Acetivibrio cellulolyticus CD2: one gene and its partner. The main gene of each other region encodes a partner of the protein of the gene in region 2 in a complex. Links are inferred from orthologs where the notes say so. Each region holds a gene or a part of one and is shown on either strand. Other genes may lie near its edges. The genes, in order: pabB and ACECE_RS0225255.

Region 1 (7,999 bases), on a different replicon or contig from region 2:
CATGACATACTTGAGGATCAAGTTACTTCCCATGTAATGATCTTCACGATAGTTGATAACAACCGGATTCTTGAGGAATTCGATGTTAAAATATAAGCAAAATTTAGCCAGGAAGGGGCAAAAAACAAATGAAATTATTCAATATTATTATGGTGTCACTAATACTCTCGATAGCTTTGTGTAGCTGTTCCAACACCAAAAACGGCCAAACTCCTAAAGCTTCAAATAGAGTTGAAAGTACTGCACCAAGCAATTCTGAAGCAACAGCAGGTAAACCCGAAAATTCCCCTGCAAACAAACAGGAAAATACAACTGCGAGCGCAACACAAGCTCCGAATAATTCTACAGAAAGCAAAGATAATGATTATTCATCAGTTGGTTTTGACCTTATGAATAACGACTCTGTAGGCTCCCTTAAGTATAACTTAAGCTCGGATGATGTTGTAAAAGCTTTAGGAGAACCTGAAGAAAAAACCAAATTCCAAGTCTGGGGATCTGATGGCAAGGAACACCAAACCTGGATTTACGGTGCAAAGGGAATTCTTTTAGACGTTGTAAAAACTGAAAATACTGCTGCTATATACTCCATAGACATCAGTAATCCATGCACCTTTAAAACAACTCGCCAAATCGGTATAGGAAGTAAACGAGCTGATGTTCTTAATGCCTATAAAAATGAAATAAACCCTGCTGAAAATAAGGAGGGCTCAGCATTGATTGTTGCAGGCAGCATATACGGTGGTATAGTCTTTACCTTTGAGAACGATTCTGTTTCGGAAATATTCATAGGTGCAAGCGCAGAATAAGAGCAAGTTTTTTTGTAACATAATCACATATTTCACTATTGATACACTTTGCGCCAATGGATTTAACACGCATTATTCCCATAGCTGAATTTGTAACAAAAACTTCATCTGCGTCTATGAAATCATTAAAACTGTAAAATCCTTCTCTGCACTCAATATTTTGCCGGCCTGCTTCCGCAATAACCCATTCTCTAATTACACCGGGAAGCAGGCCGCACTTTAAATCAGGCGTATGAATGGTATTGCCTTTTACAAAAAATATATTACTCTTGGCGGTTTCTGTAACATTTGCTGACGAGTTCATAAAAAGAATATCGTCGAACCCATCTACAATAGCCTTGTTCATCAAAACAAAATTTTCTAGGTAATTTGATGTCTTGTGCCTTAAAATTACTGAGTTCTCACTTTTCCTTATATCTGACAGCATCAGCTTGCACCCGGCAGTTATTTTTTCTTCTGTATACGTATTTTTACGGCAAGAAAATGTTATTCGTGGTGTTAGGCTTTTTTGGCTATTTCCGGCACTAAGCGTCATCCTTAAAATAGTATCTGAAATCAAGTTTTCTTTTATATACAAAATCACCGTATTAATCAACTCATCTTTTGACATTTTATGCTCTATACCAAAGAATTCAGCTGACTTCAGCATACGCTCAATGTGCTTTTCCAGCAGAAAGACTTTTCCGTTTTCCATAACGCAAAATGTCTCAAATATACTGAAACCGTATAAAAACCCATAGTCATATGCACTTATAAGATCATTTGTATTATCTATAATCATATTTTCCACCACCTAAAACCTCTAGCACTTTTTCGCCCTTATGAAGAGTTTCTTCATACTCCTTTATAGGATCCGAATCCCAGACAATTCCGCCGCCTACGCTAAAATAAGCTCTATTATTCTTAATCAAAATGGTTCTTATGGCTATATTTAAGTCAACAGTTCCGTCAAAACCTATAAAGCCTATTGACCCCGTATAAATGTTCCTCTTAAAAGGCTCAAGTTCTTCAATTATTTCCATAGCTCTTATTTTTGGAGCTCCAGTTATAGACCCTCCGGGGAATGCTGCATATATACAGTCTATAATGTCCAGGTCTTCCTCTATCTTCCCTGATACGGTTGAAACAGTATGAAATACATTGGCATATTCCTCAACCTCTGCATTTCTTTCAACAACAACACTGCCAATTTCACAAATCCTGCCCAAATCATTTCTTTCAAGATCAACAATCATTGTAAGCTCAGCTTTATCCTTTGCGCTTTCCATAAGCTCCTTTTTTAAATTAAAATCCTCTTCCCCATTCCTTCCCCTTGGTCTCGTCCCCTTTATAGGTCTGGTCTCAATCCTATTTCCTTCTAATTTGATAAGTCTCTCAGGGGATGTGCTGATTACCTGAATATCCTCAAAATTCAAATAAGCTGAGAATTGTGCAGGAGAATTCCTACGAAGCTTGAAATACAGTTCCTGCGGCTCATTATGTATATCCATTTCAAAACGCTGTGAAAGGTTAACTTGAAATATATCGCCGTTTCTTATATACTCTTTAGCTTTCTCAACAGTCCTTATATAATCTTCTCTGCTGAAGTTCGAACGCATATTTGTGCATATCTTTACATTCATTTTTTCATAATCTACTGCGTCCTTAATTTGAATTATCTCATGCAAAACGTCTTTAACACTATCCAAATTTGCCCTTGCAGCTTCCTCTTTCGGACTATTAACCCCAAAGGATGCACCTATTGCATATATCCACCCATTTATATGGTCAATAATTATTGCCTTATTATAAAAACCCAAAGTAATATCATTAATATTCAAATCATCAATAGCTACTTTGGGAAGCTCCTCTATAAAATTTACAATATCATAAGAAAAAAATCCTATACAACCTCCGCAAAAAGGCACTTCTTTATGACCATTTTCTATTCTGTATTCACTAATGTATTTTCTTAATATCTCAAGTGGATTTCCGTGTATAATAATATCTTTATTGATCTTTATAGTACTTCCCTTTGATTCAAATACCATAAACGGATCAAATGCAATAACAGTAAATTTTCCTATGTCAGCTGACTTTAAAGAACTATCCAGTATCACAGCATTAGGTCTTGCTGCGAAAAAACTAAGAATTAATTCTTCCTTTTCATATTTAATGTTAAGCTTTTCTACTAAGCTTATTTCCTTTTCCAAATTTATGCACCTTTATCTATTAAATTTGATTGATTTTATTAAGAATCACTTTAAAAAGTCTTACATAATAGTTCCAAATTGTCAATACATAACTATGCTTAAAGGTTTTAATATGTTATCAATATAACAAAAGCCGCTAACCTATACGGCTAACGACTTCTAACTGGTGTGCCCAAGAGGATTCGAACCTCCGGCCTGCGGTTTAGGAAACCGACGCTCTATCCTGCTGAGCTATGGGCACATATAATATCAACGGAATTAAATTATAGATCATATAATTCAATTTGTCAATCCCCAATATCCGTTATTTTTTCCCAGCACTTTATTCTTCTCATCCCGGTGTTCTCAATACTGGCAAATATTCAGATACTGATTTACACATTAAAAAATCAGGTCAAGAAATTTCTTGATTTCATAATCTCTTGACCACACACTTACCGAACAATGCTATAAGCTCATTGATGAACAAGCTGACATCTATTCATATCTATTAGACGTTCATATAATAGACGGCAATATTCCCAAAAGCTTACCCGCAATATGTACTTCAAAACAAGTCGGTATTGATTAGATTAAAAAGTTTATTCTTCGTTTTCCGGGCAGTAATTCGAGCAATTTTGCTCCTGACTGCCATCGCAACAATATTTCTGTCCTGAGATTTTACAGTAGTATCCACAAGGCTTGGAAACTTCAAAAAAAACAAGGTTTTCACACAAATAACAGTTATCAGAAATATGCATTTTTTTCGCCCTCCGTTGGGTAAATTATTTTCAACATCTTTGTTGAGTTAAAAAATAAACTTAATAAAAAGAAATGTTCCTAATAACAGAATAATATATTTATATTTACTAATCAATATACTTTCCGAAAGTTAAATATTTATCAATAAATAAAATTTTAAAAATCTTTCGCACTACTCGATTTTAGGGCATTTGCTTAGAAAATTCATAAAATACAAAAAGACGCAGCTTAATTTTTTAAGCCGCGCCCTTTATATTAGAACTTAAAATTAGTATGCAATACCTTGAGCGTACATTGCATCAGCAACTTTTAAGAATCCAGCTATGTTTGCACCTACAACGAGGTTGTCTTCTTGGCCGTAATCTTTAGCAGCCTTGCTTGCACTCTTATAGATATTAACCATGATATCTTTAAGTTTTGCATCAACTTCTTCAAATGTCCATGAATATCTCATGCTGTTCTGGCACATTTCAAGACCTGAAGTAGCAACTCCACCAGCATTTGCTGCTTTAGCTGGTCCAAATACTACTTTGTTCTTCAAGAATACTTCAATAGCTTCTGGAGTTGATGGCATATTAGCACCTTCTCCTACTGCCCAGCATCCGTTAGCAACAAGAGTCTTTGCACTAGCTTCATCAATTTCGTTTTGTGTTGCACTTGGAAGAGCTATATCACACTTGATGGACCAGATTCCTGCACATCCTTCAGTGTATTTTGCATTTGGATGATATTTAACGTATTCGCTTATTCTCTTTCTTTCTACTTCTTTGATCTGTTGAACAGTATCAAGTTTGATTCCGTCTGGATCATAGATATATCCGTTTGAATCGCTTAATGCAACAACTTTACCACCTAATTGGTGAACCTTTTGAGTTGCATATATAGCAACGTTACCTGAACCGGAAACAACAACTGTTGCACCTTTAAAGGATTTGCCTTTTATTTGTGTCATAGCTTCATCCATGAAGTAGCAGAGACCATAACCTGTAGCTTCTGTTCTTGCAAGACTTCCACCCCAGTTTAATCCCTTACCTGTCAATACTCCTGTGAAGTCGTTTTTCATTTTCTTGTACATTCCGAACATGTATCCGATTTCACGGCCGCCAACACCGATATCACCTGCAGGTACGTCAGTGTTTTCACCTATATGTTTAGCCAATTCGAACATAAAGCTTTGGCAGAATCTCATTATTTCTCCGTCTGATTTTCCTTTAGGATCGAAGTCACTTCCACCTTTACCTCCGCCCATAGGCAATCCTGTTAATGAGTTCTTCAAAATTTGTTCGAATCCTAAGAACTTGATTATACCAAGATAAACTGATGGGTGGAATCTCAAACCACCTTTGTAAGGTCCGATAGCACTATTGAACTGTACTCTGAAACCTCTATTTACCTGAACATTACCATTGTCATCTACCCATGGCACTCTGAACATGATTTGTCTTTCAGGCTCAACTATTCTGTCAAATACTCCAGCTTTAACCCATTCAGGATGCTTTTCAGCAACTGGCTCCAATGATTCTAATACTTCCCTAACTGCTTGATGAAATTCTAACTCGTTAGGATTTCTTTTTACTACTCTCTCCATAACACTACCAAGTATTTTCATTTAAAAACCCTCCTAAAAAATAATATTCATATATATGGGCAATTGCTTTTTAGGCAAATTACTTTTAATATTATTAACATATATAACAAAAAAAACCTGGCAAAAACATCAAAAACACATGGTTCGATTTTGCTATAAAAATTCTACGATTCCATATAAATTAAGCCTACCTTAAGCAGTCAAAACAACATACATCATTGCATATCGTGTACGGCATACTACGTCGTATACCCCAAAATTAAAATTTGGGGATTTTTAAAGAATATTTATAAGATATTAAATCAATCGAATTATACCAAATACACGCAAAAATTGCAAGAGATTATCTGCAAAAATTCAAAATACTTTAATGCAAGACCAGTTACTTCCACTTGCAAAACCTGTATCTTAATGAATTCAAGGTCTCAACCCCTTTTTGTTGTATTTTTCACAAACACCCCTTTTAAAATTATGCAAGGTATTGCGAAAATAACTTTCATTTTTACACATCTATTTTTAGTTATAATGAGAAAATAACTTACTTTATAATTTTGCTACAATACGCATGATTCGCATGGGTGTTCCATAGAAAAGCGTAAGTAATTTTTCATTCATGCCTTAGCAAAAGTTATCCAAAACTCCCAATCTAAAATTTTTAAATACAATTTACAAATATTTGTAACAAAAAGCACTTAAATAATCTACAGAAAAATGATAAAATGGATTAAAAATATAGCTTCTTATGGAGGTTTAAAAATGTTCAGGATAATGAGGAAACAAACATTAAATTCTTCCGTTAAACTGTTGGAAGTTGAAGCCCCTCTCGTGGCAAGGAAAGCAGAACCAGGTCAATTTATTATTTTAAGAGTATGCGACGAAGGAGAACGAATTCCTTTAACCATAGCAGATTACAATCGTGAAAAGGGTACCGTAACTATAATATTTCAAGAAGTCGGTAAAACAACCAGGATTCTCGGAGCCTTAGAAGAAGGCGATACCATTCTTGACTTTGTTGGACCTTTAGGAGTTGCCTCACACTTAGAAGGGGTGAAAAAGGCTGCAGTTATTGGCGGGGGTCTTGGATCAGCAATCGCCTTCCCACAGGCAAAGAAGCTTCACAGTTTAGGCGCTGAAGTTGATTCAATAGCTGGATTTAGAAACAAGGATCTCATAATTCTAGAAGAAGAGTTGAAGGCTGTAAGCAATAGAGTTTTTATAACAACCGATGACGGCTCAAATGGAAATAAAGGCTTTGTAACAGACGTATTAAAAAAACTCATTGAAGAGGGAAATAAATATGATATGGTAATTGCCATTGGGCCTCTCATTATGATGAAGGTTGTAAGTAACCTAACAAAACAATATGGCATAAAGACAATAGTAAGTATGAATCCGGTGATGGTTGACGGAACCGGTATGTGCGGAGGATGTCGTGTAACAGTCGGTGGCAAAACAAAATTTGCCTGTGTAGATGGCCCTGACTTTGACGGCCATGAAGTTGACTTTGATGAAGCTATGAGAAGGCAGCTTATGTATAAAAAAGAGGAAAAGAGTTCGCTTGAGGAACACGAATGTAGATTGCGAGGTGCTAATAATGCCTAATATGTCACCAAAAAAAGTTCAAATGCCTGAGCAGGAACCTGATGTAAGAAACAGAAATTTCCTCGAAGTGGCGTTGGGGTATAATGAGGATATGGCAAAAGAAGAGGCCCAAAGGTGTCTTCAGTGTAAGCACAGGCCTTGTGTTGAAGGATGCCCGGTTAATGTACAGATACCTGATTTTATAAAGCTGGTTGCTGACGGTAAATTTGAAGAAGCCTATGAAAAGATCAGAGAAACCAACAGCCTTCCTGCTATTTGCGGCAGAGTGTGCCCTCAGGAAACTCAGTGTGAGCAACTATGTGTACGAGCTAAGAAAGGCGATTCTGTTGGTATTGGAAGACTTGAAAGATTCACAGCCGATTGGTACATGGCAAATAAAGATCCAAAAGAAGTAACGGTTCAAAAACTTAATAAGAAGGTTGCCATAGTCGGCTCAGGTCCGGCAGGAATTAGCTGTGCAGGTGACCTTGCGAAAATGGGATATGACATTACAATCTTTGAAGCCTTTCACACACCTGGTGGTGTATTAATGTATGGAATTCCCGAATTCAGGCTTCCGAAATCCCTGGTACAAAAAGAAATTCAAACTGTTAAAAATCTTGGTGTTGATATAAAAACAAATATGGTTATCGGAAAGGTATTTACACTTGATGAACTTATGGAAGAAGGCTATAAAGCTATATTTATAGGCTCTGGAGCCGGCCTTCCCAGCTTTATGGGTATAGAAGGTGAAAATCTCAATGGCGTATACTCAGCTAATGAATTTCTTACAAGAATAAACCTTATGAAAGCTTACAAATTCCCTGATTGTGATACACCTGTGAAGGTCGGCAAATCAGTTGCCGTTGTCGGTGGCGGTAATGTTGCCATGGATGCTGCAAGAAGTGCGAAAAGGCTGGGAGCTGAAAATGTATATATCATTTACAGACGTTCCGAGTCTGAAATGCCCGCAAGACTAGAAGAAGTTCACCATGCAAAGGAAGAGGGCATAGTTTTCAAACTCCTTACAAACCCAACAAAAATTATCGGAACTGAAGATGGCTGGGTAAAAGGTATGGAATGTATTGAAA
Region 2 (8,179 bases):
CCGCCTCCCTAAAATATGACCTATTTCATATATATTCAGAAATAAGCTTTCACATACCCAGGGACGCGCTATCAAAAGGCTTTAAAGGAATAACTGTCTACAACAAGATTGTTGCTTGGCCATTTGTCTATTGTATATATGAACGAAGACTTACAACACTTCACAATTATCAACACCCTTTACTTTATCCATAAAGCATCTGATTTTGGATTCGTCCTTACAGCCTTCTGTCTCAACACCACTGCTCACATCTACACCATATGGTCTTGAAGCTTCAACCGCATTTGAGACATTGTCAGCATTTAATCCTCCCGCCACAAAAATCCTTCCACATGACTTTGCAAGGTTTGCCAATTTCCAGTCAAAAACCTTTCCTGCACCTCCATACGAACCTTCTACAAAGGCATCCAATAAAAATGCATCAACCACATACGACTTCAGCATGGCTATAGATTTTTCATCCTTTACCCTTACAGCTTTCCAAATTTCAACACCCTTACCTGCAGGCTGTGAGCCCAGTACTCCCTTTAGCGTATCAATATACTGTGGAGTCTCATCTCCATGAACCTGAATGCAGTTCAGTTTGCACTCAGCGAGAACCTCAACAATTTTATCAATGCTTTCATTCACAAATACCCCAACAGTCTTTATCTGCGGATCAAGCCCCTGCTTTAAATACCTGACCTGATCCACAGATACCCTGCGCTTGCTCTCAGCAAATACAAAACCTATGTACTGAGGCTTATACTTATTTACAAATTGAATGTCTTCGATCCTTTTTATGCCGCAAATTTTTATTTTAGTCATGTCTACACCATTCCTAAATATAACTTCCTCTGATTTTGCTTAAGCCTAACTGTCACACAAAAAGTAAAAGTTATACTCTCATTGTCCCCTTAAGCTCTTTTATTTTTTCCTTAATAGACGGAGCGCGCATAAATGTTTCACCAATCAATACTGCATCAACGCCAAGTTCTTTTAAATATTTAATGTCGCTGTAATCCTTTATTCCGCTTTCGCTGACAACAACTCTGTCATTTGGAATATAATTCATAAGCTTCTCAGTTGTTTTAATATCTACATTAAAAGTATTGAGATCTCTATTGTTTATTCCTATTATTTGAGCACCCGATTCCAATGCCCTATCAAGTTCTTCCTTGTTATGAACCTCAACAAGACACTGCATACCAAGTATACCAGCAACAACCTGAAACTTCTTCAAGTCTTCGTCAGAAAGCAGGGATGTAATCAGGAGTATTGCATCTGCTCCAAGGCACCTTGATTGGTATACCTGCCACATATCTATAATAAAGTCCTTTCTTAAGAGTGGAATAGGATATGCCTGTCGTATCCTTACGAGATAATCGTCATCACCCAAAAAGAAGTTTTTTTCTGTCAAAACAGACATTGCCTGCACATTAGATTCGCTGTACTCCCTGGCAATCATCAACGGATCAAACTCTTCTTTAATTATTCCTTTCGAAGGAGAAGCTTTCTTTACCTCAGCAATTATTGATATATCACTATTATCTTTAAGTGCTTTAAAAAAGTTCTGCGGGCTGTGCATACCAGGCCTTTTAATCCGTTGTTTCCAACCTTCAATTGATATCCTGCTCATTTCATCTTTAAGCTGTATCTTTTTTTGTTCTACAATTTTATCTAAAATCATAAATACCTCCAAGTTTGTCATATCAAAAAAGCATTAATACAAAACAGGAATAAACGAATTTGAAAGCGCTTTTAACTCATTCAACTTATCCAATGCTTTTCCACTATCTATTATTTCTTCTGCCATTTTTATGCCTGATTTAATATCTTCTGCTGCTTTTCCTACATATAAAGCCGCTGCAGCATTTAATACTACAATATCTCTTTTAGGTCCCTTTTCTCCACTAAATATATCTAAAATTATCTTCGAATTTTCCTTTGAGTCTCCCCCTATAATATCCGCCTTATTCACCATTTTCAACCCATAGTTCTCAGGATTCAAATCGTAAGTAGTGACTTTACCGTCTTTTAATTCAGAAACCCTTGTTAGGCTAGATAGGGATATTTCATCCATTCCGTCCATTCCGTATACAACCATGGCATTTTCAACATTTAGATTTGAAAGAACATAAGCCAATGGTTCGGTTAATTTTTCACTAAACACCCCAAGAACCTGACCTTTTGCGCCAGCTGGATTTGTAAGAGGTCCAAGAATATTGAATATTGTCCTGATCCCCAACTCTTTTCTAGGGCCTGCTGCATGTTTCATTGATTTGTGAAAGGTCGGAGCAAACATAAAGCCTATATCAAGCCCTTCAATACATCTCTTTACCTTTTCAGGTTCTAATGAAATATTAATACCCAGACTTTCCAAAACATCGGCACTTCCGCTTTTACTTGATACAGACCTATTTCCGTGTTTTGCAACAGTTACTCCTCCTGCTGCAGCTACAAAAGCTGCTGCTGTTGAAATATTAAACGTATATGAACAATCTCCGCCTGTTCCCACAATGTCTATGAAGTATTCCTTATTCAGCATTATCCTATCTGCCTTTTCTCTCATTACCTTAGCACATCCGGTTATTTCTTCAATAGTCTCTCCCTTAATCCTGAGAGCCGTAATAAAGCTTCCTATTTGTGCCTGAGTTGCTTCACCTTCCATAATGCAGTTTAATGCATCTATTATTTCCTTCTCGCTTAAATTTTTGCCCTCAACTAATTTTTGAATTGCCCCTTTTACCATTCTAAATTCTCCTCTCTTCTCTTCTTAATATTGTCTGATTATCTTACCTAATCTCCTCTTTACCTCTTAGAAGCTTTTATATTTTAATTTCAAGGAAATTTCTTAATATGCATTTTCCATTCGGTGTAAGAATTGATTCCGGATGAAACTGAATTCCATAAACCGGATAAGTTTCGTGCATTATACCCATTATTTCGCCATCTTCAGCCCTGGCAGTAACTTGCAGGCACAAAGGAAGCGTTTCATTCTCTACTATAAGTGAATGGTATCTTCCGGCCGTTATTTTTTCATTTAGCGTTTTAAACAAAGCACATTCCCTATTTACAAAAATCTCTGAAGCTTTTCCATGCATAAGTTGTTTTGCATGTATAACCTTTCCTCCAAATGCCTCACCTATTGCCTGATGTCCTAAGCATACTCCCATTATAGGTATATATTTGCCCAACGTTTTGATAAGTTCAATACTTATCCCTGCATCTTTAGGAAATCCCGGACCTGGTGAAATTATAATGTGCGAAGGAGCTTTCTCCCTGATTTCTTCAATAGTTATTCTGTCGTTCCTGTATACCTCTATGTTTGGATTTATCTCACCAATATACTGATAAAGGTTATAAGTAAAAGAATCATAATTGTCTACTATCAATATTTTCCCACTCATCTTATTTCACCAACTTCCTCTAATGCTTTTAGCTGTGCCTTTGCCTTATTTAAGCACTCCTCATATTCATTTTCCGGAACTGAATCGGCTACTATTCCGGCGCCAGATTGAACATATGCCTTGTTATCTTTAAAGATCATTGTTCTTATAGTGATACAGCTGTCCAGATTTCCATTGAAGCTAAGATATCCGATAGCACCGCCATATGGGCCTCTTTTTACATTCTCAAGCTCATCAATAATCTCCATTGCCCTCACCTTTGGTGCTCCCGACAAAGTTCCTGCAGGCATAATTGACATCATTGCATCGAATGCTGTCTTATCTTCCCTTATAGCACCTTGTACATTAGTAACAATGTGCATTACATGTGAGTACCTTTCTATATGCATTAAATCCTTCACCTTAACCGTCCCATAACGTGATACTCTTCCAATATCATTTCTTCCAAGGTCAACAAGCATTGTATGCTCGGCCAGTTCTTTTCCATCAGCCAAAAGTTCTTTTTCAAGAGCTTCATCCTCTTCTTTTGTCTGACCTCTTTTCCTGGTACCAGCTATCGGACACGTTTCAACTGTACCCTCCTCAACCCTTGCCAGCATTTCAGGCGATGAACCGACTATATTGTAGTCATTGAACTTTAAATAGTACATATATGGGGATGGATTTATTAAACGCAACACTCTGTATACGTTGAACGGATTCTGGTTGGTTTCAACGCATAGACGTTGAGACAAAACCACCTGAAATATATCTCCATCTTTTATATATTGTTTTGCTTTTAAAACATTTTCACAATACTCTTCTCTGGTAACATTGCTTGTATATTTAAACTCCGGGTTCTTTTTATCAAAGTCAGGTTTGAAATTATCAGTGGTCTTCCATCTTGTATCCAAAATCTCATTATAAATTGACTTAATTCTATCTATAACACTGTTATAGCCTCTTTCCAAGTTTCCATCGACGTGAAGATTTACTATTATATGAATCTTTTGCTTTAAGTGATCAAAAACCAGCACCTCATCAGTAAACAGGAAATGACTTTCAGGCAGGTTCAAGTCGTCTTCCGGTACATTAGGAAGATTTTCGTAATACCTTATCATGTCATATCCAAAGAAACCAACAGCACCGCCACTAAACCTCGGCATCTTTTGCAAACTGGCTCCTTTGAATTTCTCCATAAGTGATCTGATTACCTCAACCGGGTTACCTTCAACTTCAGATACCTTTCCATCTTTTTCTTCAATTATAGTTTTGTTTTTATAGCTCTTGGCTACAATAAAAGGATTTCTACCAATAATAGAATACCGTCCCCACTTTTCACCGCCTTCAACACTCTCTAAAAGAAAACAATATTTACTTTGCTCAAATCTTTTAAAAAGGCTTATAGGTGTCTCCATGTCGGCATAAACTTCCATTGAAACAGGAATAATAGTAAAGTCTTTGGCTAAATCCTTGACTTCATCAATGCATGGATAAAACATTTTGATGCCTCCTTTGTTTTCACAAGGAAGACATGAGAGTTGAACCAACTAAAAAAGCCAGAACAAAGAATCCTGGCATATAGAACGCAATTAAATTATCGCATCTAGCCTCGTCTCTTCTCATCTCTTCACAATATAAACTCATCTCAACTATTCTTAATAGCATTATAGCACAGCAAGCTGTCTAAATGCAATCCTTTTCTCAGCGTTTACTTTAGCTTAAGCACAACCTTAATTAAATCGGTAGAAAATGAGCTTAATGATGCTTCACAAATTCTTGTGCGTATGATAGAATTTGATCAACCGCAAAATAAATTAGAATAAACTCAAAATAAATGTTATAATCTAAACATCTCACAAATTACGAAAGAGGATAATAATGAAAAACAGTTTTAATGATCTGGGCATTTCGCCGCCAATTTTAAAGGCCTTAGAAGAAATGGGTTTTGAGGCACCTACAGAAGTACAGAGCAAAGCAATTCCCCACATTTTGAATCATGAAGATCTGATTGTAATGTCTAAAACTGGCAGTGGCAAAACTGCAGTTTTTGGCGTTTCCATGCTGCAAATGATTGATCCTAAAGCAGATGGACCACAGGGTCTGATTCTCACACCAACACGCGAACTTGCAGTCCAAGTAGACAATGAGCTAAAAAAAATGGCCAAACATCTTGATCACCATACAACTGCAGTATATGGTCAGCACAGTATGAATGTAGAAATTCAGGCTCTAAGACGTGGTATCTCCATTGTCACAGGAACACCTGGCCGCGCTTATGACCACATTCATACCGGAAATTTGATAACCAAAAACATACGTTTTCTAATACTTGATGAAGCAGACAGAATGCTTGACATGGGCTTTCTAGATCAAGTAGTAAAAATTATAAGAACCTTGCCAAAAGATAGGGTGACTCTGCTTTTTTCAGCTACCATCCCGCCTGAAATCCGTAGGATATGCAAGGAATACATGAAACAACCTTTAACTATAGAAATTAAATCGCAAACAAAAACAGTTGATACAATTGAACAAATATACTACCGTATTGATAACCAGCAAAAGAACACGGAGTTGAACCACCTGCTTCTAATTGAACGGCCTGAAAGCTGTATGATTTTTTGTAACACTAAAATTGCAGTTGATAAGGTTCAAAGCTTTTTATCCCGCAAGGGATATGCTTGTCAGTCACTACATGGGGATATCCCTCAGGCCAGGAGGATGAAGACCATTCAGCAGTTTAAGCAGGGAGATTTTCATTTACTGGTAGCCACTGATGTTGCCGCAAGAGGTATCCATATAGATAATTTGTCCCTTGTTATCAACTATGATGTTCCCCTTGAGAAGGACAATTATGTGCATAGAATTGGTCGTACAGGCAGAGCAGGAAACGGAGGTCGCGCCCTTACTTTAGTTACAAGTGAGGACATTATGAGCCTCTATGCCATAGAAGAACATATCGGAGCTATGATTACTGAAGGAGAATTGCCTACCCAAGAAATGTACAACGCTCAAAAGGCTGCGGCAGATAAATGGGCAAGGGCAAACTCACTGCAACACAGACCAACACGCACAGATTCAGGATCAAACTCAAAAGCAACACCAACAAAACAATCTTATAACAAACCTCCTCAACACCATAATAAACCTAATGGTAAAGCAACCGAGATTAATACGAATAAAGCAGTCAAAAGGACCGGTACAGGCTATCCTACCCAACAAAACAAACCACCCCACTCAATCGCCAAACCTGCACCAAGGCCTTCAAAGGACACTCCTGTAAATTCTATCAAACGAAGCACAGAAGTTGTAAAGAGCGAAAACGTTAAAGAAAAAAAATCATTTATTCATCGTATTCTACATAAAATATTGGGCAAATAGGGGTATCTACGCCCCTTTTTGGGCCAATGCTATAGTCAATTTGTTAGCTTGTTTGCAAAAAACAATTGAGCCGGATACAATTGTTTTTGCCGGAACAAACTTCATATCAATAGCCCTTATCCCCTTTTTATCCACTATAAAATAAGTGTATCATTTATAAATTGACAGCTGTATGCCATATTATAAATTCTTTTAAGCTGCTTTCCAATTCGCCTACCTACACAATAATATTAACCTTGACATACTCCAAAGAAGGAAAGTAAAATGTTCTATATAAAACCTTATAAGGAGACACTATGTTAAAGAAGACTGTAGATTTCATAAAAAAATACCCTTACCTGTTAATAATACTTGCTGGAGTAATTTTAAGGCTTGTTTGGATAATAGTCATGCCAACGTACCCTGAGACAGATTTTATGTGGTATCGTATCAAGGGTATAGAACTTTCACAGGGTAAAGGATTTCTTAACGGTATTTATCCATATTATACAGGGACTCCTGGCAAGCCAACAGCATTCCGACCTATTGGATATCCCGGAACACTTGCACTTTTATATCTTGTTTTCGGCACAAAACTTATTGTAGGAAAGCTGTTTAATGTAGTATTATCTACTTTAATAATGTTTTTAACCTACAAACTTGCAAAGCAGTTCTTCAATGAGAAAATTGCATTAATTACATTGGTGTTATTTGCATTTTCACCCCTTGCCATTGCATACAACAGCATACATTGCTCAGAGATATTATTCTCAGCACTTCTAATGCTTTCAATATATTTGTTTTTTAATAAAAACAATCCGCTTCTTATTGGATTATTAATTGGATACCTCACTCTTGTAAGACCGATTGGAATGTTTATACCTCTTATTTTTGCACTTTTTATCTTTATAAAGAAGGATCTGAATTTAAAAAAGAAAATAATTTATATAGCTTCATTTGCAGTTGCTGTTGCTTTAGTTGTGGCTCCATGGGTTATCAGAAACTATATTGTCTTTGGTGAACCTGTATTTTCGACCAATGGAGGCTACGTTATATATGTTAACAACAATGACAATGCCAACGGTTCATGGACTGACCCTTACAAATACAAAGATAGTCCATTTCTTAAATATAGAACTGAAACCGGGTTCGATGAAATGGCAACACACAAGGTTGGAAAAGAGCTTGCTTATAAATGGATAAAAGAACATCCCGATAAGTTTATAAAACTTGCATTTAAACGAATTGCCAACTCATATGTCTTAAAAACCGATGATATCAGGTGGGCATTGACTACTTATATAGACACCTGGCATCCTATAACTTCTAAAGCGGTTAAACTGGAAATGTTATTGTATCCGCCTTTTTACATCGTACTTTTTGCCTTTATAATTTACGCTTTGTACAGATTTATACGTTATAGGAAAATAGACTTCACAACTTTCATACTT

What was found.
Region 1: the proteins of ACECE_RS0225255 (region 2) and pabB are in contact, whole or in part, in a solved structure (PDB 8RP0), measured with the Escherichia coli proteins. The link is inferred for Acetivibrio cellulolyticus CD2 from one-to-one orthologs.

What each region holds. Positions count from the first base shown.
Region 1 is NZ_JH556653.1:1,367,986-1,375,984, forward strand. The notes cover bases 787-3,606. They hold pabB (aminodeoxychorismate synthase component I), read right to left. Parts: upstream 2,999-3,606; coding sequence 1,574-2,998; downstream 787-1,573. Other genes in these bases: ACECE_RS0208115 (hypothetical protein), read left to right, coding at 787-806; ACECE_RS0208120 (aminotransferase class IV), read right to left, coding at 787-1,587; ACECE_RS32565 (hypothetical protein), read right to left, coding at 3,580-3,606. Also shown: more of ACECE_RS0208115, read left to right, coding at 129-786; more of ACECE_RS0208120, read right to left, coding at 784-786; more of ACECE_RS32565, read right to left, coding at 3,607-3,738; gdhA (NADP-specific glutamate dehydrogenase), read right to left, coding at 4,008-5,348; ACECE_RS0208145 (sulfide/dihydroorotate dehydrogenase-like FAD/NAD-binding protein), read left to right, coding at 6,084-6,929; gltA (NADPH-dependent glutamate synthase), read left to right, coding at 6,922-7,999. UniProt on the Escherichia coli protein: Part of a heterodimeric complex that catalyzes the two-step biosynthesis of 4-amino-4-deoxychorismate (ADC), a precursor of p-aminobenzoate (PABA) and tetrahydrofolate.
Region 2 is NZ_JH556659.1:1,197,587-1,205,765, reverse strand. What follows is about bases 1,599-4,598. They hold ACECE_RS0225255 (anthranilate synthase component II), read right to left. Parts: upstream 3,390-4,598; coding sequence 2,808-3,389; downstream 1,599-2,807. Other genes in these bases: trpE (anthranilate synthase component I), read right to left, coding at 3,386-4,598; trpD (anthranilate phosphoribosyltransferase), read right to left, coding at 1,703-2,731; trpC (indole-3-glycerol phosphate synthase TrpC), read right to left, coding at 1,599-1,669. Outside these bases: ACECE_RS0225270 (phosphoribosylanthranilate isomerase), read right to left, coding at 151-807; more of trpC, read right to left, coding at 878-1,598; more of trpE, read right to left, coding at 4,599-4,870; ACECE_RS32740 (hypothetical protein), read right to left, coding at 4,890-5,015; ACECE_RS0225245 (DEAD/DEAH box helicase), read left to right, coding at 5,250-6,749; ACECE_RS32735 (hypothetical protein), read right to left, coding at 6,756-6,884; ACECE_RS0225235 (ArnT family glycosyltransferase), read left to right, coding at 7,046-8,179. UniProt on the Escherichia coli protein: Part of a heterodimeric complex that catalyzes the two-step biosynthesis of 4-amino-4-deoxychorismate (ADC), a precursor of p-aminobenzoate (PABA) and tetrahydrofolate.